3 regions of the Colwellia sp. F1 genome follow, and region 1 is predicted to be linked to each of the others. Evidence: predicted binding sites of a transcription regulator. Region 1 holds the regulator's gene; each other region holds the start of a gene.

What was found. The regulator FNR, encoded in region 1, switches genes on or off when oxygen is low (the NO sensors DNR and NnrR bind a similar motif). The targets are predictions, from matches to a motif close to TTGATCTAGATCAA.
Region 2: the regulator FNR is predicted to act here: its motif matches at 5,133-5,146, upstream of AC0UA9_RS14425 (nitric oxide reductase activation protein NorD).
Region 3: the regulator FNR is predicted to act here: its motif matches at 3,739-3,752, upstream of AC0UA9_RS06320 (GbsR/MarR family transcriptional regulator).

The regions. Positions count from the first base shown of each region.
Region 1 covers NZ_JBWDLI010000009.1:147,917-155,649, reverse strand. Annotated here, with positions in the region: gene AC0UA9_RS10510 (YfiR/HmsC family protein) at 1-401, opposite strand, end outside; gene uspE (universal stress protein UspE) at 667-1,605, opposite strand; gene fnr (fumarate/nitrate reduction transcriptional regulator Fnr) at 1,891-2,607, opposite strand; gene AC0UA9_RS10495 (sulfite exporter TauE/SafE family protein) at 2,686-3,426, opposite strand; gene ccoS (cbb3-type cytochrome oxidase assembly protein CcoS) at 3,427-3,666, opposite strand; gene AC0UA9_RS10485 (heavy metal translocating P-type ATPase) at 3,663-6,179, opposite strand; gene AC0UA9_RS10480 (FixH family protein) at 6,183-6,677, opposite strand; gene ccoP (cytochrome-c oxidase, cbb3-type subunit III) at 6,861-7,733, opposite strand, start outside.
Region 2 covers NZ_JBWDLI010000016.1:57,800-65,532, reverse strand. Annotated here, with positions in the region: gene AC0UA9_RS14465 (ABC transporter permease) at 1-233, shown strand, start outside; gene AC0UA9_RS14460 (AI-2E family transporter) at 395-1,477, shown strand; gene AC0UA9_RS14455 (lysozyme inhibitor LprI family protein) at 1,474-1,878, opposite strand; gene AC0UA9_RS14450 (YciI family protein) at 2,016-2,318, opposite strand; gene AC0UA9_RS14445 (AAA family ATPase) at 2,758-3,543, shown strand; gene AC0UA9_RS14440 (cytochrome c oxidase subunit 3 family protein) at 3,599-4,216, shown strand; gene AC0UA9_RS14435 (cytochrome C oxidase subunit IV family protein) at 4,236-4,511, shown strand; gene AC0UA9_RS14430 (hypothetical protein) at 4,655-5,023, shown strand; gene AC0UA9_RS14425 (nitric oxide reductase activation protein NorD) at 5,210-7,057, shown strand; gene AC0UA9_RS14420 (DnrP protein) at 7,114-7,308, shown strand; gene AC0UA9_RS14415 (cation:proton antiporter) at 7,441-7,733, shown strand, end outside.
Region 3 covers NZ_JBWDLI010000005.1:121,944-129,676, forward strand. Annotated here, with positions in the region: gene AC0UA9_RS06300 (mandelate racemase/muconate lactonizing enzyme family protein) at 1-770, opposite strand, end outside; gene AC0UA9_RS06305 (class II aldolase/adducin family protein) at 964-1,734, opposite strand; gene AC0UA9_RS06310 (NRDE family protein) at 1,877-2,689, shown strand; gene AC0UA9_RS06315 (AAA-type ATPase lid domain-containing protein) at 2,710-3,537, opposite strand; gene AC0UA9_RS06320 (GbsR/MarR family transcriptional regulator) at 3,806-4,363, shown strand; gene AC0UA9_RS06325 (cytochrome ubiquinol oxidase subunit I) at 4,437-6,023, shown strand; gene cydB (cytochrome d ubiquinol oxidase subunit II) at 6,034-7,188, shown strand; gene cydX (cytochrome bd-I oxidase subunit CydX) at 7,233-7,364, shown strand; gene cydD (thiol reductant ABC exporter subunit CydD) at 7,451-7,733, shown strand, end outside.

The DNA of each region.
Region 1 (7,733 bases):
GGCTCTCTACTGTCTTCAGTAATGATGAGCACGCTTGTGTTGTTAACATAACTATTTGCAGTTGTTAATGAGTTACGTTGACTGGCGGATAAATACAGAATATTAATATCTTTGACTTCATTAAAACTGGTAATTAAACGCACAACCAGATCTTTGCCATGAACTCCTTTATTTTCAAAAAACTCTTGAAAGTACTGAAATTTTTCGGTGTCTTTGTATACCCCAATTATGAATTTGGTTTCTCTTGCATCAGCTGGCCAGTTAATATGTGTGGCAAATTTGCTGACCAGTTTTGCTTGTTCTTGTTTAAGCGTTGTCGTTTGCGTCCAAGCTTGACCACTGAACCCGATCATAGTTATTAATATAAAAATTGAACTTAATTGTTTGAACATTGTTTTCATAAAATACCTTAGAAAAATTAGCCTAATATTGTAATTATTTTTCATATTGTTATTATTTTTTGCAGTTATTGAGTTTTAATAAGATAAGGAATTGTTTAGTGTCCAATCAAATTAACATTTATCTTATAAAATACAACAACTTTTTAAATATTTTATAAACCAATGTATTGATGTTAGACCCATCCTTGGCGTACGTTTATTTTTTGTAATTAAATGTCCTGTTAGTTAATTGATGTTAAATCTGCTAGGTTAAATCCCGTATTATTTACTGTAATGGCGAAATATAACCATCGGGTTTTATTGCCAGTACATCACAGTTTAGTTGATCTAACACGTGCTCTGCGGTATTACCAATTAAAGTGGCAGAAATACCAGTTCTCCCTATAGTACCCAAAATAACAAGCTCAGCATCTATTTTTACTGCTACTTGTTCTATTACGGTTTCAGGCAATCCTTCATCAACATGCGTGTTTGTAACGTTAATGTCAAATTTACTTGCATGAGTGGTCATTGCTTGTTCATGGTGCTTGCGCATGGTGTCGTTATATTCAGTAGAGTTAAACTCTGGTATTTCAATAGCAATATTAACGGGGGTGCCAGGAAAAGAATTGACTAAATGAACATTTCCTTGGATAAGGTGTGCTAATTGCTTGGCAGTATGTGTAATTTTACTGTTTAAAGAGTGATGCTCAGGCTCATCACTGCCAACATTTAGTGCAGCAAGTATGTTGCCATTTTTAGGCCAGTTATGATCTTTTACTAATAAAACAGGGCAGGGGCATTTACGCAATATATGCCAATCAGTGGGGGTAAATACAACTGACTTCAATTTGTCGTGCTGGCGTGTTCCTTTTATTAAAAGATCGTGCTCATTATTAATAACTTGATCAATTATTGCTTCAAAAGGACGGTTGTGCCAAACGACTAATTTACTAATATCAATACTAGGGTTTAAGTCATCTATCAGGCTTGTTAACCAAAGCTCTTTATCTTTAATAACTGATTGCCTCATCACATCACGCTCACCGCTTGAGAGAATTGTGGTCATTTCATAAGAGAAGTCAAAGATACTCATGAAAGCATGAACTTTGACCTGATTACCACTTGCTTTTATGCTTGTTGCTAAATCAATTGCTCTTTTTAATGCTTTTTGTTCGTCGGTTGACGGATCGATAACGACTAGAATATTCTGATAAGTATTCATGATACCCCTCTCTGTTGCTATATAGTATACCATTTTGCATAAGTTTGTAGACAAGGAGCATGGGGTAGAGGGCGGTGTACACTTAGGTGTAAACCAATGTCAATAAGCCTTTAAATCCTTGCTCAGTGAATACTTTCTTATACTAGACGGTATTGAGTAAACTTTAGTAAAGTCTTGTTTATATATATAGCAAAAATGAGGAGTTAATGCTTGTTTTATATTAAATATTTGTGATGTAAGCGATAATAATTACTAGCGAAAAAGTGATGACAGTTGCTATAAGTGTTAGCCTTTGGCGCATTCAATCAGTTCATCAATTTTATTTATGATAATTAATTTACCATCAACGCTTATTAAGCCGCTTTTATGGAAACGATTGAGTAAACGGCTTATTGTTTCAACTGTAAGACCAATATAATTCCCAATATCACTACGGGTCATGGTAAGACGAAATTCAGAAGCTGATAAGCCTCTCGCATGATAACGGTCACTTAAAGTGACTAAAAAAGTTGCCACGCGCTGTTCCGCGTTTTTTCTATTTAATAATGTAAGCATTTCTTGGTCGGTACGGATTTCGTTGCTCATTAAGCGTAATACTTGTTTCTTCAACTTTGGCATAGTGTTAGAGAGTGTATCTAAATTCTCGTAAGGAATTTCACAAATCATTGAAGTTTCTAATGCTTGAGCAAAACTTTTGTGTTCGGCATTTGCGATAGCGTCAAAACCGAGTAGATCACCGGCTAAATGAAAACCAGTGATTTGTTCTTCACCTTGTTCATTGACGGTAAATGTTTTAAAAGTACCTGAGCGAATTGCATAGAGCGCATGCATTTCTTGGCCGTCAGTATAAAGTTTGTCACCTTTGTGAAAAGGACGTTTACGGTCAATTATATCATCAAGTGTTGTTAGCTCTTGATCATTTAACGTAAAAGGAAGGCAAAGTTCACTAATACTACAGTTTTGGCAATTAATATGTTGTGCACTCGTATTATTATTTGACATGCGTTACTCAGTTATTTAGATAGTAATAGATCAGAGCTGTTAGGCTTTTATACTATTTCTTAAGACAAGTCTATGGTATTAGAACAGTTGTTGATATGCAACAATAAAACTATAAATGCCAAAGGATATTAATAGCAAAGCCATCACTTTTTTAAATAAAGGCTTTACTAACATAGTTTTTATGCGTTGAAACCCAATAGATAGTGTTAATAACGCCGGTAAAGTGCCCAAGCCAAAGAAAAACATGATGCTTGCTCCGGTGAGTGTACTACCACTAGCTAGTGCCCAAGTTAACGTTGAATAAACTAAACCGCAGGGCAGCCAACCCCAAATAGCACCAAGGGTCAATGCTTTAAGTGGAGAGTTTACCGGAATAGCCTTGCTAGCAAGTGGTGAAATAAAACGCCACAAATGTTTGCCTAAAGCTTCTATCCGGTTTAACCACATGAGCCATTGGCCAAGATATAAACCAAGTAAAATCATAAAAGTAGCTGAAACTAAACGTAGGCCAACCAAGGGCATACCAATATTTTTTGCTGCAATCGACCCAGTAAAACCAACAATAGCACCAATAAAAGCGTAAGTGCTAATACGGCCAATGTTGTAAAGGATCACCAAAGTAGCTTGGTGATTAGCGATAGATGGAACGACCACAACTTGGTTATTAACGGGTATTTGCTGTTGGTTATATTTATCTTTAGATTGCGCTGATGGTGGTAGGGCAGAGGTTAGCATAGTAGTGATACCACCACACATTGCAATACAATGCCCGGAGCCAAGTAAACCTATGATAAAGGCAGAAAATAAATCTAAGGTCATTTATTTATCTGCTTGCTTTTTATGCTGCGCTACAGGCTGTTGTTCCGTATCATTTAATATGGCTTCACTAGGCTTATTTTCTTCAGCAGGATCTTGTACGTCTTTATCATCAAACAGAATACTCATGCCTTGCTTTTCAAGATCATCAAACTGTTCAGATTTCACAGCCCAAAAAAACAAATAAATCCCTAATGTAGTAAGTAATATAGCAATAGGAATTAAAATATAAATAATACTCACTTGGTTGCTCCAGTAGGTTGAGTGTTATTTTTCAGCAAGCGGAGCGAGTTAGTTATCACTAAAATAGAACTGACTGACATACCAATAACAGCCATGTAAGGTGTGATAAAACCAGCAACAGCTAAGGGTAATATAATAGCGTTATAGCCAAAAGCCCATAAGTAATTTTGAAATATAATACGTTTAGTTTTGATTGAAGTATAAATTAAGTTATTGATGCTGCTAAGTTTGTTGTTTAATAAAATAACATCAGCACCACTTTTAGCGATATCGGTACCACAGCCCATCGCCATAGAAACATGCGCCGCACCAAAAACAGGTGAGTCGTTTACCCCATCACCAACCATAGCAACGGTTATGTTATTTTTTTGTTTGTCTTTAATGGTGTTCATTTTGTCTGTCGCGCTTAAGTTGCCATAACATTGCGATATTGACAACACTTGCCCTACATCGTTACAGGCACTTTGGTTGTCGCCTGAAAGTATGAGTGTTTTATGGTTAATATTAAGGTGATTAATCAACTCACTTGCATCCTCTCTTAATTTATCTGCAAGAGAAAAAGCAGCGATTAATTGGTTGTCACAAACGAGTACGCAAGAAACGCTTAAAAGCGACTGATAAAGCTTGTCTGATACTGATACTGTCTGCGCATTAGTGTCCTTTGCTAAGGTTTGAGCTACTCGGTTATCTGATGTTAGCAACCAACTGGCTTTACCTATTTTATAAGGTTTACCATTAACGACGCCACTTACGCCTTGTCCAGATTGAACGGTTATCGCCTGTGTTGTTAAATCAAAGCGTCTGTGTTGCATAAAAGCTTTAGCTAAAGGGTGCTCAGAGTGTGACTCTAATGCAGCAGCGATAGCTAAAATTTGGCTTTCATTATAGTCACTATTATAAACAACAACCTTGTCTAGAGAAAACTCACCTGTGGTTAAGGTGCCTGTTTTGTCAAAGGCAAAACAATTAATGTTGGGCATAGTCTCCATTACGTGTGCTGACTTTATCATGATTCCATCACGATTTAACCGAGTGGTAGCACAGGTTAAAGCGGTTGGTGTCGCTAAGGATAAAGCACAAGGACAAGTAGCGACTAATACTGATAAGGTAATCCAAAAAGCCTCTTCTGGTAAATGTTGCTGCCAATAAATAGCAGTACCAATAGCGGTCATTAAAATAATAGCAACAAAATATTGTGCGACTTTGTCTGAAAAACGCGCCAGCTTCGGTTTATGCGCTTGAGATTGTTCACTCAGGCGAATTAATTGACTTAAAAACGAGTCATTACTTGGTTTTTTTACTTGTATGTTTAGGTTGCCATCACCATTAATGGTGCCTGCGAAAACAGCATCATTGGTATTTTTAGTAACAGGTTTTTGTTCCCCAGATAACATGGCTTCATTAATTTGACTGCTGCCGCTTATAATCATGCCGTCAGCAGGTATTACTTCACCTGGCTTAACTAGCACTATGTCACCTTTAACGAGTTGTTTGGCGGCAACAAGCGTTTCATTATTGGCGGTTGTTGATAGTTGTATGCCTGCGTGACCTATTTTTATTGCTGTCATTGGCATCAGCTTCAATAAATTTGCTGATACTTGTGCTGCATGAGAACGAGCACGAAACTCTAAAAATTTGCCAATAAGTAATAAGAAGGTAAACATCGATACCGCTTCGAAGTACACCTCGCCTTGTTCTGTGATGGTCGCCCACACGCTCGCACTAAACGCAAGAATTATAGCAATGGAAACAGGAACATCCATCGATAATCGTTTCACCTTTAAGGCATTTATGGCTCCAGTATAAAAAGGAAATGCGCCGTATAAAATAATGGGAGTCGCCAAAATAAAGCTAACCCAACGCATATACACCTTAATGTCTTCAGACATATCAGTGAAGGCACCAAAATATAACCCAACAGCGATCATCATCACTTGCATCATTAAAATGCCACTGATACCTAAACGTTTGATAAATACTTTACTGGTCGCTTTATTTCGTTGTTCTACTTCATTGGCTTTAAAGGGGAGGGCTTGATAGCCAATTTTTTCTATTGCGTTAAGTATTTCGCTAAGTTGCACGGTCTTATCATGCCATTTAACTGTGGCTCGCTGCGTAGTCGCGTTTACCGAGACGTTTTCAACACCTTTAATTTTAGTTAATTGCATTTCAATTAACCATGCACAAGCGGCGCAACTAATACCGTCAATAGTTAATATTGCTTCCTTTGACTCATTTTCATGATAAATAAATTCACTTTGGAGTATTTCTTCATCTAACAACTTGTGCTTTTGTTGTTGAATTATTTTGAGATCGTCAGGCACGAGCTCAGCGCCTCTTTGCGCAGGCTCAGTTCTAAATTGATAGTATTGAGTTAGATTGTTATCAACGATAGCTTGTGCTACAGCTTGGCAACCTATACAACACATCGGTTGTTGTTTTTTGTTAATAGTAACGTAAAGGCTGATACCCTGAGGAATCGCTTCGTTACAATGAAAACATGAAGTAGGCATGGTTTACTGTGCTTTAGTAGGGTCTGGGATGAGGTTAATAAAGTTAGCTTGTGGCAGGCTAATGGTGTCTTGTATTTTCCAAGAGTCTTCAAATGGGGTTATTGTTACTTTCCACTTCCCTGAGATATGAGTATCGAAGGTATGTCTGAAGTAGCCGTTGCCATCTGGCGTTAACGCTAAGTAAAAATCTTTGTTTTCAAGAGTCGGGTGGAAAAAATTAACATTGAGTAATGGAAATACTTTTTCAATGCCTGTTGGCTTAATGACGAGCTTGTTATCAGAAAGTTGTAGCGCAAAACGCATCCCTAGTTTTTGTGCTCGTTTAACTTTAGCAACTTGTAAGTTAATGGCTTTCCCTGTTTTATAATAATCACCCACAACAAGTGGGTCTGGGCTGGTATTAGCAATAATATAAGTGCCAATACCAGCAACAACGGCAGTAAACGGGAGGATAAAAACTAACCAAGCCCAAGGCTCACGATACCAAGATGTTTTCATAATAGGTGCTATTTTTTAATAAGGTAAAATTAGTACTATTATAGCGTTTTTATAGGCGTTCAGCCAGCTTTCTTTATTAGATGATAAGAATAAAAAACCCTAGTTAACAATGTGTTAGCTAGGGTTGATTATAATTCATATCGATTGTTACAAAGGTAACAACTCTCTTAGAGTATTTGTCTTTTAATCTTGCGAAAGAGAGAAGACATAAGCACTTATTACATGCACTTTCTCTTCACCTAAAATATCTTTCCAAGGAGGCATAACACCAGCACGGCCGTTACGAATTGATTCTTCAATAGCACGTTGTGAGCCGCCATATAGCCAGATGTTGTCAGCTAGGTTTGGCGCGCCCATGGGTAAACCTAAGGCTAAACTTCCTTGTCCTTCGCTACCATGACAGCTTGCACAAAGGGCATATTTTTCTTTACCCGCTTTGGCTAGATCAGGGTTAACTGAGCGACCACTTAAGCTAATAACATAAGCGGCAACTTCTTTAACACCTTGTTCGCCACCTAACGCACTTTCCCAAGCGATCATACCGGAAGCTATTCGGCCATCCATAATACTCTCTTTGATTTTTTCAGGTGTACCACCATACAACCAGTCTTTATCAGCTAGGTTAGGAAAGCCGGTTGTACCGTGCGCATCAGAGCCGTGACATTGTGCACAGTTTTGAATAAATAAACGTTGACCTACTTTCAATGCTTCAGCATCGGTTGATAAGTCTTCGATTGTACGGGCAGCGTAAGCTGAAAATATTGGGCCGTACTTAGCATCCGCTTGTGCCACTTCACGGTCATATTGTACTAATACCCCTGAATCTTTCTCTAAATATTTTAAGGTTTTAGCTTTTGATTCAGCAATGTTCAAAATGCCTTGGTTAGAGCTTTTCCAGCCCAATAAGCCGGTCCAATTACCTAAACCGTACATAGCAATATAAACAAAAGCCCAAGCAATCGTTAATAAGAAAAACGTACTCCACCATTTCGGTAAAGGGTTATTTAATTCTGTGATGCCATCGAAAGTGTGCCCCATGGCTTCACCTTCTTTAAC
Region 2 (7,733 bases), on a different contig from region 1:
TGTATGAGTTTTTATTACTGGGGGCAATTTCTGGTTTAGTTGCTGCGATAGTGTCTGATATTACGCTCTTAATAATTCAGCAGCAGATCTTTAACCTTGAAGGCCGACTACATCCCTATATTTGGTTACTAGGGCCAGCAAGTGGCGCTATTTTTGTGGCAAGCATTGGTTACCTCATGGTTGCCCAAACAATGCGTCAAAACACGCAGGCTCTACTGAGGAAGCTGGGTTAGTGGGCGACAAGTTACGAGTTGAGTAACTATGGCGCACGACTTAAAATAAAAATTACCCAATAGATATAAAAATAATTGTATTTAGGTGGTAGAGTTTAACGACAAGTGTTAAAGCATACTCGTTTAACGGTCAATAACAGTAACAATAAGAATTTTAATTTATGATTTTACCAGCTAAAAACGATTCAATGGTTAAAGGTTTTGTGACGGTGGCAGCAATATTTATTATTTTTGCCGGAATAAAAGTGGCAGCAAATATTGTGGTTCCTTTTTTATTATCGTTATTTATTGCCATTATTTTTAACCCATTAGTAACCAAAGCAAGTGACTATAAAATACCCAAAGCAATTTCGGTGATTTTAGTGATTGGTATTTTTGTTATTATTGCGTTGTCGTTAGCGGGGTTAGTTGGCCAATCATTAAATGAACTATCCGGTCTAATTCCTCAATATAGAGCGCAATTACAAGAGCAGTTTACCTGGTTAGTGGCTTTTTTATCCCGCTATAATATTCAAATATCCTCGGCTATATTGTTTGAATATTTTGACCCTTCTGCAGCCATGGGCATGGCGGCGAATATGCTTAGCGGCTTTGGCTCTGTCATGGCTAACCTGTTCTTAATTATCCTTACGGTTGTTTTCATGTTATTTGAAGCATCGTCATTCCCACTTAAGTTACATTTTGCTTTAGACGACCCAGAAATGCGCTTAAAGCAAATTGAACGATTTTTGGCGTCAGTGAACCATTATATTGCTATAAAAACTATGGTTAGTATTGCTACTGGTATCATTGTGTCGCTAATGCTATGGGCTTTTGGTTTAGATTTTTATCTATTATGGGGGGTTTTTGCTTTCTTACTTAATTACATCCCTAATATCGGCTCTATTATTGCCGCAGTACCTGCGGTGACTTTAGCCGCCTTACAATTGGGGTTGGCTGAAGCTGGCTTTATTGGTTTAGGTTATATTGCTATTAATATGGTAATGGGAAATATGGTTGAACCAAGGTATTTAGGTAAAGGTTTAGGTTTATCAACCTTGGTGGTTTTTTTATCTTTAATCTTTTGGGGATGGTTACTAGGTACGGTAGGTATGTTACTCAGTGTCCCGTTAACGATGATTTTAAAAATAGGCCTAGAGAGCTCGTTAGAAGGGCGCTGGTTAGCTATTTTGTTAAGCGATGAAGACAGCGTAACACAAGAAGTTAAACAGCTTGAACAAACCGAGCCTGTGTCAGGTAACTAAGGGGTATTGCTAAGCTGAGCAATACGGTTTTTTGTTACTAAGATAAAACACTTTTTATAGGTCATTTTAGACGTTTTTTCTGGTGAAACTGAAAAGTACTGCCAGCGACACTCATTTTCCCGAAAGGTAATAAAATTATTTTGCGCACGTTTAAACAGCGTTAAAGCCGAAGTACGGCTAGTATGAGAGGTGCTTTCCTCTAAGTTTAAAATATGACTATTTACCCAAATTTGTAGTTCATCATTAACAATCGCTTTGACACTATCAAAACAACGAGATTGCTGTTCAGTGGCGGGCACCATTTTTTCACAATCTTCTAATGTTACCTGTGCATGCGCGGGCACTAAAAACAAATAGGGCATAAGTGTTAACACGGCTAAAACTACTGTAATTTTTGTCATTTTCGTAATGTTGTTAATTATAGGTAATCTACTTAAGGCCAATAACAGATGTCGCTCGTTAACAGCCTTTTGGTGGTAATAATCAAGCATGGCTCATCTGAACAATGAAGAATAGCTCAATGTTTGCTGCCTAATTTTTAAGTAGGCAATACTTTTTTATATGGTTTTACCGTTACTTTCTCATAAACGCCTGCAGCAATATAAGGGTCGGCATTCGCCCATGCTTGCGCTTGTGCTAAATTACTGAACTCGGCAATAATTAAAGAGCCAGTAAAACCAGCCTCGCCGGGTTCGTTGCTGTCAATGGCTGGGCAGGGGCCTGCAACTAATAAGCGACCTTCATCTTGCAGCGCACGTAAGCGAGCTAAATGAAGGTCTCTAACAGAGAGTCTTTTTGCTAAACTGTTGACAACATCTTCACTGTAAATTAAATAAAACATGTGTTTTCCTATATTTTGTTGTTATCTTTACTATTTATGAGGCTTACTTATTACGCATGACGTGTTTGAAACACTGTTTGTTGCTCCGCCGTTAATGTCATCCCTGTTCTACCCCTAGCACTGGTTTAAAAGCAATACACCAGTTAAGCCCGCCGTACACAAAATATAGCCTAAGCAAGCTTACTGTAAGCCAATAGGCTAAGTCGTGTTTAAGCAGAAAAAATGGCTTGCAATGAGAAAATATCAAGAGGTCAAGTTTAACTAAAGTTAATATAATTTAAAAGATAAAAGCTTGTAGCGCAGGAGAAAAAACAATTTATTGTGTTAATAGCTAGTTTTTCAATGATCCTTGTCAACGATGGCGCGATCTGAGTTTGTACTTTGCTTACCGCTAGGGTATTTTACTCTCAAGAAATTTTTACCGAGTTTAATAATCACTATGTCTACAAATGAGTTTTTTTACCAAGAACAAAGCAATGAAGTCACCTTATTTACCCATGCCTTTGAACACCAGTTACCTGTTTTAATTAAGGGGCCAACGGGCTGTGGTAAAACACGTTTTGTTGCGCATATGGCTAATAAATTAAATAAACCATTATACACAGTGGCTTGTCATGATGATTTAACCGCAGCAGACTTGGTAGGCCGGCATTTAATTGGCCCGCAAGGTACCTATTGGCAAGATGGTCCATTAACGAGAGCAGTAAGAGAAGGGGGAATTTGTTACTTAGATGAAGTGGTTGAAGCGCGCAAAGATACCACGGTTGTTCTGCACCCACTTGCTGATGACAGACGTGTATTACCGCTTGAAAGAACGGGGGAGTTACTTGAAGCAGCACCCGGCTTTATGCTGGTTGTTTCATATAACCCAGGTTATCAAAACTTGTTAAAAGGAATGAAACCTAGTACCAAGCAACGCTTTGTTGCCTTACGTTTTGATTACCCTAGTGCAGAAGTAGAGCAACAAATACTCATAAAAGAGACAGGTGTTGATGCACATTTAGCCTTTAAATTAGTTGAGCTAGCAGGAGCGTTAAGAAAGCTAGAGCAAAATGACTTAGATGAAGTGGCTTCAACACGTTTATTAATTTATGCAGCCCGAATGATAAGTACTGGCATGAATGTTTTAGATGTGTGCCGGTGTTGTTTAGCTGAGCCATTATCTGACGACCCTCAAACAGTGAAGGCCTTGATGGATGTCGCTAAAGTATATTTTGATGAGTAAGCTAATAATTTTACTGTAATCCCAATGAAGTAACCTAAGGTCACCCTTGTAACGCATGGATAATATCACCACTACACCAGTACAAAACAAACAAGCTGAAATAAAACAAACTTCAGATTTAACGAGTCGGTTGCCAGGTGACTTAGCCATGTGGGTATTTATTTTGGCCGAGTTGAGTGTTTTTGCCCTTTTGTTTATTGGTTTTGCTGTTTCAGAGCAACTTAATGCTGATATGTTTAGCCAAAGTAAGAGCAAAGTACATCAAATGTCGGGCTTGATTAATACCCTAACCCTCATTACCAGTAGCTACTTTGTCGCGCTAGCGTTGAATAAAATGCATCGGGGTGATGGTAAGCAGGCGGCAAAATTGTTGGTGGTGGCTAAACTTGTTGCTTGTTTATATATAGTGGTAAAAATGATGGAATATTCATCGTTATTTCAGCAGGGTATAGATATTGAAACTAATACTTTTTTTACACTCTACTTTTTGATCACCGCCTTTCACTTAATGCATGTATTGTTAGGTATGGTTATTCTTGCTGCGGTTGCCATTAAAGCCGCGAAAAATGAATATAACGAAACCAACATCTCTGGCTTTGAATCAGGTGCCAGTTATTGGCACATGGTTGATTTACTTTGGATTATTTTATTTCCGTTGGTTTATGTAATTTAATTAAATTGGAATCAGCTTCATGGCACAGCTTAATTCAAATAAAAAATTTACCCTCAGTTGGCTTTTATTGCTACTGTTAACAGTAATATCTGCTTATATAGGTTCATTTTTAGCATTGTTGAGTGCACCGAAAGTGGTCTTTATTAGTATAGTGTTATTTATTGTTTTTTTTAAAGGGCAGCAGGTTAGCGATATTTTTATGGAACTAAAAACCGCTCCTAAACGTTGGCGATATGCGTTATTAAGCTATGTGATTATACTCCCTATTGTAATCGGCCTTATTTATTTAGTTTAAGAGAGCATTTGCCACTAGTTATGGTGATCTGGCTTAGTCAAGGGAAGTTAGTTCGCGGGTTTATTGATAAACTAATGGCTAAGGTATATGGTTAACGTGAAGGTAGATGACTAAAGGTTGGCTAACGAATAATAGGGGGAAGCATGAAGTCAAACCAAGAAAACAAACCAGCGATGCTTTTTCAATCATTCTATTTAGCTAACTTAGTATTTCTCCCTATTATTGGCTTTTTATTACTTCTTTATTTTTTAGTTAAAATGCGGATGCAGCGCGGTCAAGCTAAGCGAATCTCCAATTATAATAGAATACATTTGATCAGGGCTGTACAAGTTTCGGCCCTTAGTGGCATTTTATTAGTGGTCATTCCTGCTATTTACATCATGCTTTCTGCCCAATTTGATGTTCCTATGATGGTAACCATCTTTTATTTTTCTGTACTACATACCGGCTTTGTACTTATTGGTATGCTCAATATAGCGCGTGCTATGTCACATAAGCTTCCTGTTTTTTAACGGTGCTAGGTACAGTTTGTTTTTGCAGCGTGCCAAAGTAAGCTATGAAAGTAAGGTAAAACTTTACTCCTTATTGTTTGTGTTTTTATTAGCTCGTAGTTCAATATTCTTGACCCAAATCAGGTATAAAATAATCGCTTTTGATACAATGACATTATTCTTTATTTGTTCAATGGTTTTAGGGTTATGGAAGAGTGGGTTGGTGGTATTTGGCATAAGTATATTACGCGTAAAGCAAGCGCTGAATATGATCATGCTCGTGTCTCATTTGATGAAGTGAATAAATCTGTGGGCATGGTTTTTCGTGCGTTAGGTGGCGATGCGGTAAAGCGGGTAGAAGCCGCGTCAGGGCGAGAATACTTAAGTCGTAAAAGCTTAATTCAAAAAATATCTGGTGACACCCAATTGGTAAGTTTAGCTTGGCAAGACGAAGAAAGTTTACGTCTACCAGAGTCGCTTGCTATTTTTGATGATAAATCATTAAATTATGATCTCTATATTTGGTTAGCGGTATTGGCGTCGCACCACAGTGGCCGCTTTACCCACTGGGCCAAAGACAACCAAACCTTAGTTGTTGACGTGTTAGCAAAGTATCCAGCCCTCGCTAATCGTTATACACGCCTAGCAAAGGCCTTTGTTGCCAGCCGGCCAGAGGCAAACAAACTACCTAAAGCAGAACAGGTAATGGAGCGCGCTATTGTTAAAGCTATTTTAACACCTGGGGCGGTAACTGAGTTTCCCATGGTTAACTTTGCCCCCAAAGCGGTTTATTTATGGCTATACCCGAGCGCGAGTTCAGAAGAAATACTCATGGCTGAATACCTAGACGTTGACGAAAATGAAGTAGAGGAAGAAGAGAAGAAAAAGACGGCAAAAAAATCTGACACCAGCAGAAAGAAAGCCGAACGGGCAGACTCACCGAATGAGCGCGAAGGCATGATGATTTTTCGACTTGAAAGCTTATTTTCTTGGAGTGAATTTTCTAAACTTGATCGCGGTTGTGATGACAGTGATGATGATCAAGACAACTCTAAAACAGTCGAAGATCTTGATAAAATTACCCTAGCCAAAGAACAAGAAAAACAAAGAAGTGCACAAATTAAAATAGATCTTGATTTACCTTCAGCTTCAGAAGACGACATCCCCCTAGGTGAAGGGATAAAATTACCCGAATGGCATTACAAACAGCAAGTGTTGCAAGCTGATCGCTGCTTATTACAACCTATGCTACCTAAAGACGCAAAAGCGGCAAGATTGCCAGTACGACTACAAAAAACATCAAAAATTATACAAGCGCAGTTTGAGCAATTACGCAGTGTTCGTTATTGGCTTAAAGCCCAACCCCAAGGCGAAGAAATCGACTTAAGTGCTTGGTTAGATTTTCATGTGGAAAGCCAAGTCTCAGCGAGTGCTGAAAAAGGTTTATTTAAATCGTTTCGTGGCAATAATCGCGACTTATCTTGCTTATTATTAGCAGATTTATCTATGTCTACTGATGCGCACTTAAACAATGAAAGCCGAGTGATTGACGTAGTACAAGACAGCTTATTACTCTTTGGTGAAGCATTACAATCAGTGGGTGATAACTTTGCCATGTATGGTTTCTCTTCAGTTAAACGACATAATGTTCGCTTTACTCTGCTAAAAAACTTTAATGAAAAGTACAGTGATGAGGTAAGAGGGCGTATACAAGCTATAAGACCGGGTTTTTATACCCGTATGGGGGCTGCCATTCGCCAAGCAACACAGGTGATAAATGAGCAAAAAACCAGTGAGAAGTTACTGCTTATTTTAACTGATGGTAAGCCCAATGATATTGACCATTATGAAGGCCGCTTCGGTATAGAAGACACTCATCATGCGATAAACGAAGCAAAGCGTTTAGGTATTAAACCTTTTTGTATTACGGTTGATACCGACGCACAAGCTTATTTACCTTACCTTTTTGGTGCAGATGGCTTTACTGTTATTTTAAGGCCTGAGCAATTACCATTACGTTTACCTCAATTATATCATCAGTTAACATCACAATAAGACAAGAAAAGTACTATGGCAGTAGAGCAAAGTAATAGAAATTAAGGGAAGCCGTTATGAGTAACAAAAGTAAAAAATGCCTTTATTGTCAGGGCGATAACAAGGACACAGACGAGCATTGCCAACATTGTGGTATGGCGTTGCCGTTAAAGCACCCAAACGACAGGCGAAGCAAGGTGAGTTTTTTTGTGAAAGCATTTTGGGGGATTGTTATCTTTTGTGTGGTAATGATATTTTATCTACCACGATAAAGTAACCAAGCACAACGGTAGTCGAGGATCTAAAGCAGACAAAACTTAATAATTAAGTATACTGACTCAAGGCGATAGTTAATTTCAGTATCGCTATTTAGGGCACACAAAACACGTAAGGCGTTAACATCAATGGAAATAGGTATTTTAGTTATTTTATTTTGCTTAGGAGCTTACTCATTGATCGCTAAGCGGTTATCTTCAACCATTATTTCAGCGCCCATGGTGTTTATCAGTGCTGGTTTTGCTATTGCATCCCTTAATATTATGCAGATAAATGACGCCCAGGAAGTGCTGTATTTACTGGCAGAAATAACGCTAGTTGTGCTTTTATTTTTAGATGCATCGCAAGTCAACTTAAAACACTTAAAAGCTCAAAATACTTTACCACTTCGTATGTTAATACTTGGTTTACCGCTTGCAGT
Region 3 (7,733 bases), on a different contig from region 1:
ACATTATCAGCAACTTTTTTATGTACAGCTGAGTTTAAGTAGTTTACCGGCTCTTCGTACATCATACAGTCAACTTCTTCGACGATAGCGCCCATTTGAATGGCTGAAGCCGCCCCCATAAGTGAGTGCGATTCAAAGATAATATCAACGTCTGGGCCAACCGCGTCACGAATGGCCCGTAATCTGTCGCCAAAAAGGCGCATTTGTGGTCTGGTAAAAAGCTTAGTGCGGTCAAACGACGAACTACCATCTTTGTTATAAACAATGGGGTCAACTTTAACGGCGTCATAACCTTCACTCACCGCTTTTAATGCCGCTTGTGCATATTCTTCTGGTTCAATTAATTTGTTAACCTCGCTGTCCCAGTCAAATTGCAATTGGCTAGCATAGGTGCGTAACTTGTCGTTTACTTTACCGCCCAGTAACTGATAAACAGGCACGCCTAAGGCTTTGGCTTTTATGTCCCAAAGTGCGGTGTCTATTGCACTCATGGCTGCATAAATTACCGGTCCGCCACCTAAACCCCAAAAACTTTCTCTGAGCATGCGTGACCATAATAATTCCGTGTTAAAAGGGTTAAAGCCTATTAACACGGCTTCTGAAATTTCTTTGATCATGGCGGCCGCTGCACTGTGTCCCCAGTCGTACGCTAAGCCTGCTTCACCAACACCACTTATACCTTCATCAGTATGAACGCGTACAAAAACGGGATTCCAACCCGGGCGTTTAGGGCAATGAATATTAAATACTTCTACATGGGTAACTTTCATTTTTATCTCTTTTAATTTATCAATTTTTCAATTTTTCAATTTTTCAATTTATCTTAACACTAATGACTAAGCCATTAATTGTCTGCTTTAAGCCATTTGGTTCAAGTTCAATTTAACGAAACAAGCACAGCGTTGACACTAATCAATGCATATGCTTAACAGCGAATTAAGCTATGCACCAACTAGCTAATAGCTAATCAGCAAAATCTGGGTATTGGCGATACACTCTACGCACCATCGCTGGCCACGCAGTTTCACCGCCGGTTTTACCTGTATGCACAATACTCGCTTGCGCTTTAATGCCGTCAATAATACTTTGCGGAGCATATATAGGCTGCATTTGGGTTGCCATAATTTGTAATTGTATCTGGCACGCTCGGGTTAAGTCGTACATGTGCATGAAGGCATCACCAATGGTTTTACCCATAGTTAATGCGCCATGGTTACGCAATAACATAAAGTTTTTGTCGCCTAAATCTTGTTGTATTCTTAGCTTTTCTTCATGGTTAACCGCTAAGCCTTCATAGCCATGGTAACTAAGTGAGGCCAGCGCAAACATTGAATATTGGCTTAAAGGTAACAAGCCTTCTTCTAAGCTTGCAACCGCAATTGTTTCATTGGTGTGCACATGCATGACGCACATATCGTCATGCCGCGCTTCATGGGCAGCACTATGAATAGTAAAGCCTGCGGGATTTATTTCAAACGGGCAGTCTTTATCAATAATATTACCTTCAATATCAATTTTAACTAAATTTGAGGCAGTAACTTCTTCAAAAGCCAAACCAAAGGCATTAATTAATAGGTATTCGCTGTCTGGAATGCGTGCTGAAATATGGGTATGAATAAGATCATCCCATCCATGCATGACCATTAAACGGTAACAGGCTGCTAAATCAACACGTGTTTGCCACTCTTGTGCTGATACTTTGTCTTTTATATTTATTTTTGGAACGTCAAACATATTCATGCCTTAGTTGCATACAATCAAATAGTAAATTTCTATCGTACGAATAGTACCTGAGCTAACACTCGGTATAAAGAAAGAGTTACTATAAGTTATATACGTTCAACTCAACTATGCTCTTGATGCAGGCGATAAACACATGTGTATTTTATTTTTTGCCATTAAACAACACCCTAAATACCCAGTGATCATTTGCGCTAACCGTGATGAGTTTCACCAAAGGCCGACAGAAAAAATGCATTGGTGGCCAGCAGATACTGCTCAAGATAAGAATCACGGCACTATTTTAGCCGGTAAAGATTTACAAGCTGGTGGCACTTGGCTTGGCTTAAATCAGCAAGGACGTTTTAGTGCGTTAACAAATTACCGTCAACCGCAATTATTTGATCAAGGTAAAAAATCACGTGGTGAGTTAGTATTACAAGCCTTATCAACAAACGATGCTAAAATAAGTGAGCAACTGGCCAGCTCGGCACATCATTACAATGGTTTTAATTTAGTTTTTGGCCAATTAGATCAACTCACCTGCTTTAACAGCACCACGCAAAAACAACAAAAATTAACCACAGGCTTTCACAGTTTATGTAATGGTAGTTTGGACGATATTTGGCCCAAAATGGCGCTAGGGCAAAAAAAACTAACGGCATTTATTAACGCGCACAGTGATCTTTCTACCTTAAATACAGATCTAGACATCAATGCATTATTTGAGTTAATGAAAAATAACCAACAAGCGTCAATCGAACAACTCCCTAATACCGGTGTACCATTAGATTGGGAAGAGCGACTGAGTTCTATTTTTATAGTTTCGCCAGAATATGGCACTAGAACAACAAATATTATCACCCAAGACAGCGAGGGAAATATTACTGTGCATGACCGCAGCTATAATGCGCAGGGAGTATGCATCAAAGCACAGCAGTTTTTAGTACCATTTAAGCCATTCAGTTAGTTATTCTTTTAGACTGGCATTTAAGTTATTCTGTTAGGGAGTGTAAATTCTTTAACATTCAACTGGTGTTTTTGTAATTTTCTATAAAGCGTTCTAACGCTTATCTCTAAGTTATCAGCAATCAATTTGGGTTGGTTACCATATTGGTTTAGTAGTTCAATAAGGTATTTTTTTTCATTCGATATTAAATTAGCTGAATGCGATGTTTCGCTGTTAGCACTTTTTATATTTTGAGGTAAATGTTCTACATTAATAAGTTCATCATCACTTAATAAAGCACTGCGCTGAACAATATTATTAAGCTCTCGCACATTACCCGGGTAATGGTATTTTGATAGTGTGGCTAATGCTTCACCCGTAAATTTTTTTGATGAAAACTCACTCTTTAATAGTAAGTGCTCTGCCAATAAAGGGATATCTGCTTGTCTTTCTTTTAACGTTGGTAAACGAATAGGAAATGCGGCAATTCTATAATACAAATCTTCGCGAAATGTCCCCTCGCTCACCATAGTTTCTATGTTTTTATGGCTTGCGCAAATTAATCTAAAATTCGCTTTTTGTTTTTCAACACTCCCCACTCGGCGATAATAGCCTGTTTCAATTAACTGGTCACAAGGTTTAGTCGCATTGTGCGATACTTCATAGCATTTACTTTTTCCTAACAACACCTCTGTTGTGTAGGTGTCACGATACGCTTGATTAACCGCCTCAATCGAATAATCATTGGTAATATAAATTGCGGGTTTCTCAATAGATTCGATTATCGCTTGAATAGTTTGATGTACCAATTGCATTACTCCCTCATAATTATTGCCATAATTGTCACGCCTGACGCCATTAAATGTCATTTATGTCACCATGGAAAGTTATTTTTTATTCTTATGCCACAACAAACAATAAAATCATTAATTTTCATAAGCTTAAATAAAAACATTACTGGCACCTTTATTGCTATATCCATTACTTAGTCTGGGTAAGATATTATGATGAACATAAGCTTATCTTGATACTCAATAGCCAGTGTTGATTCGCTTTAGCGATTTTTTTATTTGATCTGGATCAAAGGTTCAAAATGTTTTAAACTTTCAGAAAATATTGAAACTTTATATTGGTGCTATGGAAATTTCAGAAAAAAATCAGTCATTCGTTTATCACTTTGGTGAAATGGGCAGTAAGTGGGGTTTTAACCGTACCGTTGGTCAAATGTATGCCCTATTAGTGATTAGTGATAAACCTATTACCGCGAATGAGCTGGCCAGTACGCTTAATATCTCTCGTGGTAATGTCAGCATGGGCATTAAGGAGCTACAGTCATGGAAGCTAGTGCAGGTGACGCACGTGCCAGGTGATCGTAAAGAATATTACAACGCCATTGGCAGTGTTATGGACATGGCAAATATTGTTTTTGAAGAAAGACGCAAACGTGAGGTAGACCCAACCTTGTCATTGTTACGGAATTTGCTACTTGAACCCCCTGAAACCGACAGTGAAGTGTATGCTCAACAGCGGATGAAAGATATTCATGACTTATTAGAAATGATCACTAACTGGGCAGCAGAGTTACAAAAATTAACCCCTGAACAATTAAATACCCTAATGAAATTAGGCACTGGGGTAACAAAAATTTTATCGGTTAAACAAGCGCTTTTTGCTAAAAAAGACAGTGAAAATTAAATATAAATAAACTGAATGCTGGCAGCATTAACGAGACCAATGCACAAGGCACTTATTGCACAAGAGAGTCAATATGATTAACGAAACCTTAGTAGAACTATCGCGGTGGCAATTTGCTATTACAGCCTTATTTCACTTTTTATTTGTGCCCCTAACCCTTGGCTTAACTTGGATTATATTCATCATGGAAGCTGTGTTTGTCATGACGGGCCGCGAAATTTACCGCGACATGACCAAATTTTGGGGTAAGTTATTTGGTATTAACTTTGCCATTGGTATTGCTACAGGCCTTACCATGGAGTTTGAGTTTGGTACCAACTGGGCTTATTACTCGCATTATGTTGGCGATGTTTTTGGCGCACCACTTGCCATTGAAGGCTTAATGGCGTTTTTCCTTGAGTCCACTTTTGTCGGCATGTTCTTTTTAGGCTGGGACAGGTTAAGTAAACGCCAGCATTTAATGGGCACCTTTTTAATGGCATTGGGGACAAACTTTTCTGCTTTGTGGATATTAATTGCCAATGGTTGGATGCAAAACCCAATTGGTAGTGAGTTTAACTACATGACAATGCGCATGGAGCTAGTGAGCTTTAGTGAAATTATTTTTAACCCCGTTGCTCAGGTTAAGTTTATTCATACAGTCGCAGCGGGTTATGTTGCTGGGGCAATGTTTGTCTTAAGTATTAGCAGTTATTACCTACTTAAAGGCCGAGATATTGCTTTTGCCAAGCGCTCTTTTTCTGTTGCCGCAGGCTTTGGTCTAGCAGCAATATTATCGGTTATTCTGTTAGGTGATGAATCAGGTTATGAAGTGGGCGAAGTACAACGGGTAAAACTTGCCGCCATTGAAGCTGAATACCATACCGAGCCAGCACCAGCAGCATTTACCTTAATAGGTTTACCCAACGATGAAACCATGACAACCGATTATGCGGTAAAAATCCCTTATGCACTGGGCATAATAGCTACGCGCTCGTTAGATGGCGAAGTAGTTGGTTTGCGCGATTTACAAAAAGCCCACGAGCCTAGAATTCGAAATGGCATGGTTGCTTACAAGTATTTAACTAAATTAAGAAATGGGGAAGAAACGCCAGAAAACATCGCTAAATTTAACGAAACTAAGCATGATCTTGGTTACGGTTTACTCCTTAAGCGCTATACCGACAAAGTTGTTGATGCCACAGAAGCACAAATACAAATGGCAGTAAAAGACTCAACCCCGCCAGTCGCTCCTATTTTTTGGGCGTTTAGAATCATGGTGGCTTGTGGTTTTATCATGTTGCTGTTGTTTGTTTTAGCGTTTTATTTTAACGCTAAACGACAAATAGAAGAAAAGCGCTGGTTATTAAAAGCCCTACTTTTTGCACTACCCCTGCCTTGGATAGCAATAGAAACAGGCTGGTTTGTTGCCGAGTTTGGTCGCCAACCTTGGGCTATCAGTGAAGTTTTACCAACTTTTTTATCAACGTCTAATTTGGCCGTAAGCGATTTAATATTCTCTCTGGTCGCTTTTATTGTTGTTTATACCATTTTATTTATTATTGAAATGTATTTAATGATCAAGTTTGCTCGATTAGGTCCTAGTGCGTTAAAAACGGGCCGCTATCATTTTGAACAAGAAGCCATGTTAGCACCTGGCCTTCGCAGCCAAAGCTCTTAAGGGGAAAATCATGTTTGATTACGAAACATTAAAACTAATATGGTGGGGGCTTATCGGCTTTCTTTTTATCGGTTTTGCCATTACTGACGGTATGGACATGGGCGTTGGTGGTTTATTACCTTTTGTCGCTAAAAAAGATGTTGAACGCCGTGTCGTTATTAACACTGTAGGTGCCCATTGGGACGGCAACCAAGTATGGTTAATTACCGCAGGGGCTGCACTTTTTGCCGCCTGGCCGTTAGTGTATGCCACGGCCTTTAGTGGCTTTTATTTCGCGATGATGTTAACGCTGTTCAGTTTATTTTTACGCCCCCTTGCCTTTGACTACCGTAGTAAGCTCGACTCAGAACAATGGCGTACTCATTGGGATAAAGCATTATTTGTCGGTTCTATGGTGCCGCCATTGGTTTTCGGTGTCGCCTTTGGTAATTTATTACAAGGCGTGCCCTTTAACTTTAACGAATACATGCGCGTTACGTATACGGGGTCATTTTTCGCCTTATTCACCCCTTTTACTTTATTAACAGGTGTTGTCAGTGTTGCCATGGTACTGATGCATGGCTCAACTTGGTTAGTGATGCGAACAGACGCCAATGTAGCCCAACGCTCTGCCAATATTGGTCGTGTGGTTGCCGTGGTGTTATCGCTCACGTTCGCCCTTGCTGGTGTTTTGGTGTGGCAAAGTATTGATGGTTATGTGGTTACCAGCACTATTGACAAAATGGGACAGGCGCAACCTACACTCAAAACAGTCGCAGTCACTGCCGGTGCGTGGTTTCATAACTACCAAAACACCCCACTTTTATGGTTAGTGCCGGTTACCGGTATATTAATGCCCTTAATCGTTGCGTTTTTATTACGCAATAAAAACAATAAAATGTCGATAAAAGTTACCGCATTTATTGCAAGCGCTTTAACCATTGCTAGCATTATTTTAACCGCCGCCATTGCTATGTTTCCGTTTGTAATGCCCTCAAGCAGCCAACCTGCTCATAGCTTGCTGATGTGGGACACTGTTTCAAGTGCAGACACGTTGGCCTTAATGTTTGTCGTCGTCGCTATTTTTATTCCTGTTATTCTTGGTTACACCTTTTGGTGCTATAAAAAAATGTGGCGTACCGTGACTATTGCTGAAATTGAGCAAAACAATCACAGCGCCTATTGATTAACTGATGAAGAACATATTAAACAAATTTAGAGGAAGATTTCATGTGGTATTTTAGTTGGATATTAGGGGTATTACTTGCGGTTGCTTTCGGTATTATTAATGTGATGTGGTACGAAATGGAACAACATGTAGACAATATTGCTGATGATCAAAACAGTGATAAGCCGTCATAAATTTCGCTGTAAGTATGCGCTAATGCAATAGTGCTTTACCGCTTACTTATACCATTACGCATAAAGAAGTGACCACTTAGAACAACATGACAAAAAAAACTGATCAACAAAAAAAGCACACTAACCTTTGGCTTAAAGCGCAAAAAAAACACGCTCACGGTAAGTTAACTATCGCGATTGCTTTAGGATCATTCAATGGACTTTTAATGATCTTACAAACCGCCATATTAGCTTACCTTATTGACTGGGTTATATTTTCAGACAAAAGTATTCTTTTCTTTAATGACCCGAACAACAGCCTCGTCGCAGGCAGCACCATACTTACCAAGTTTAGTATGATTATTATCACTTTAGTGGGGGTTATTTTTT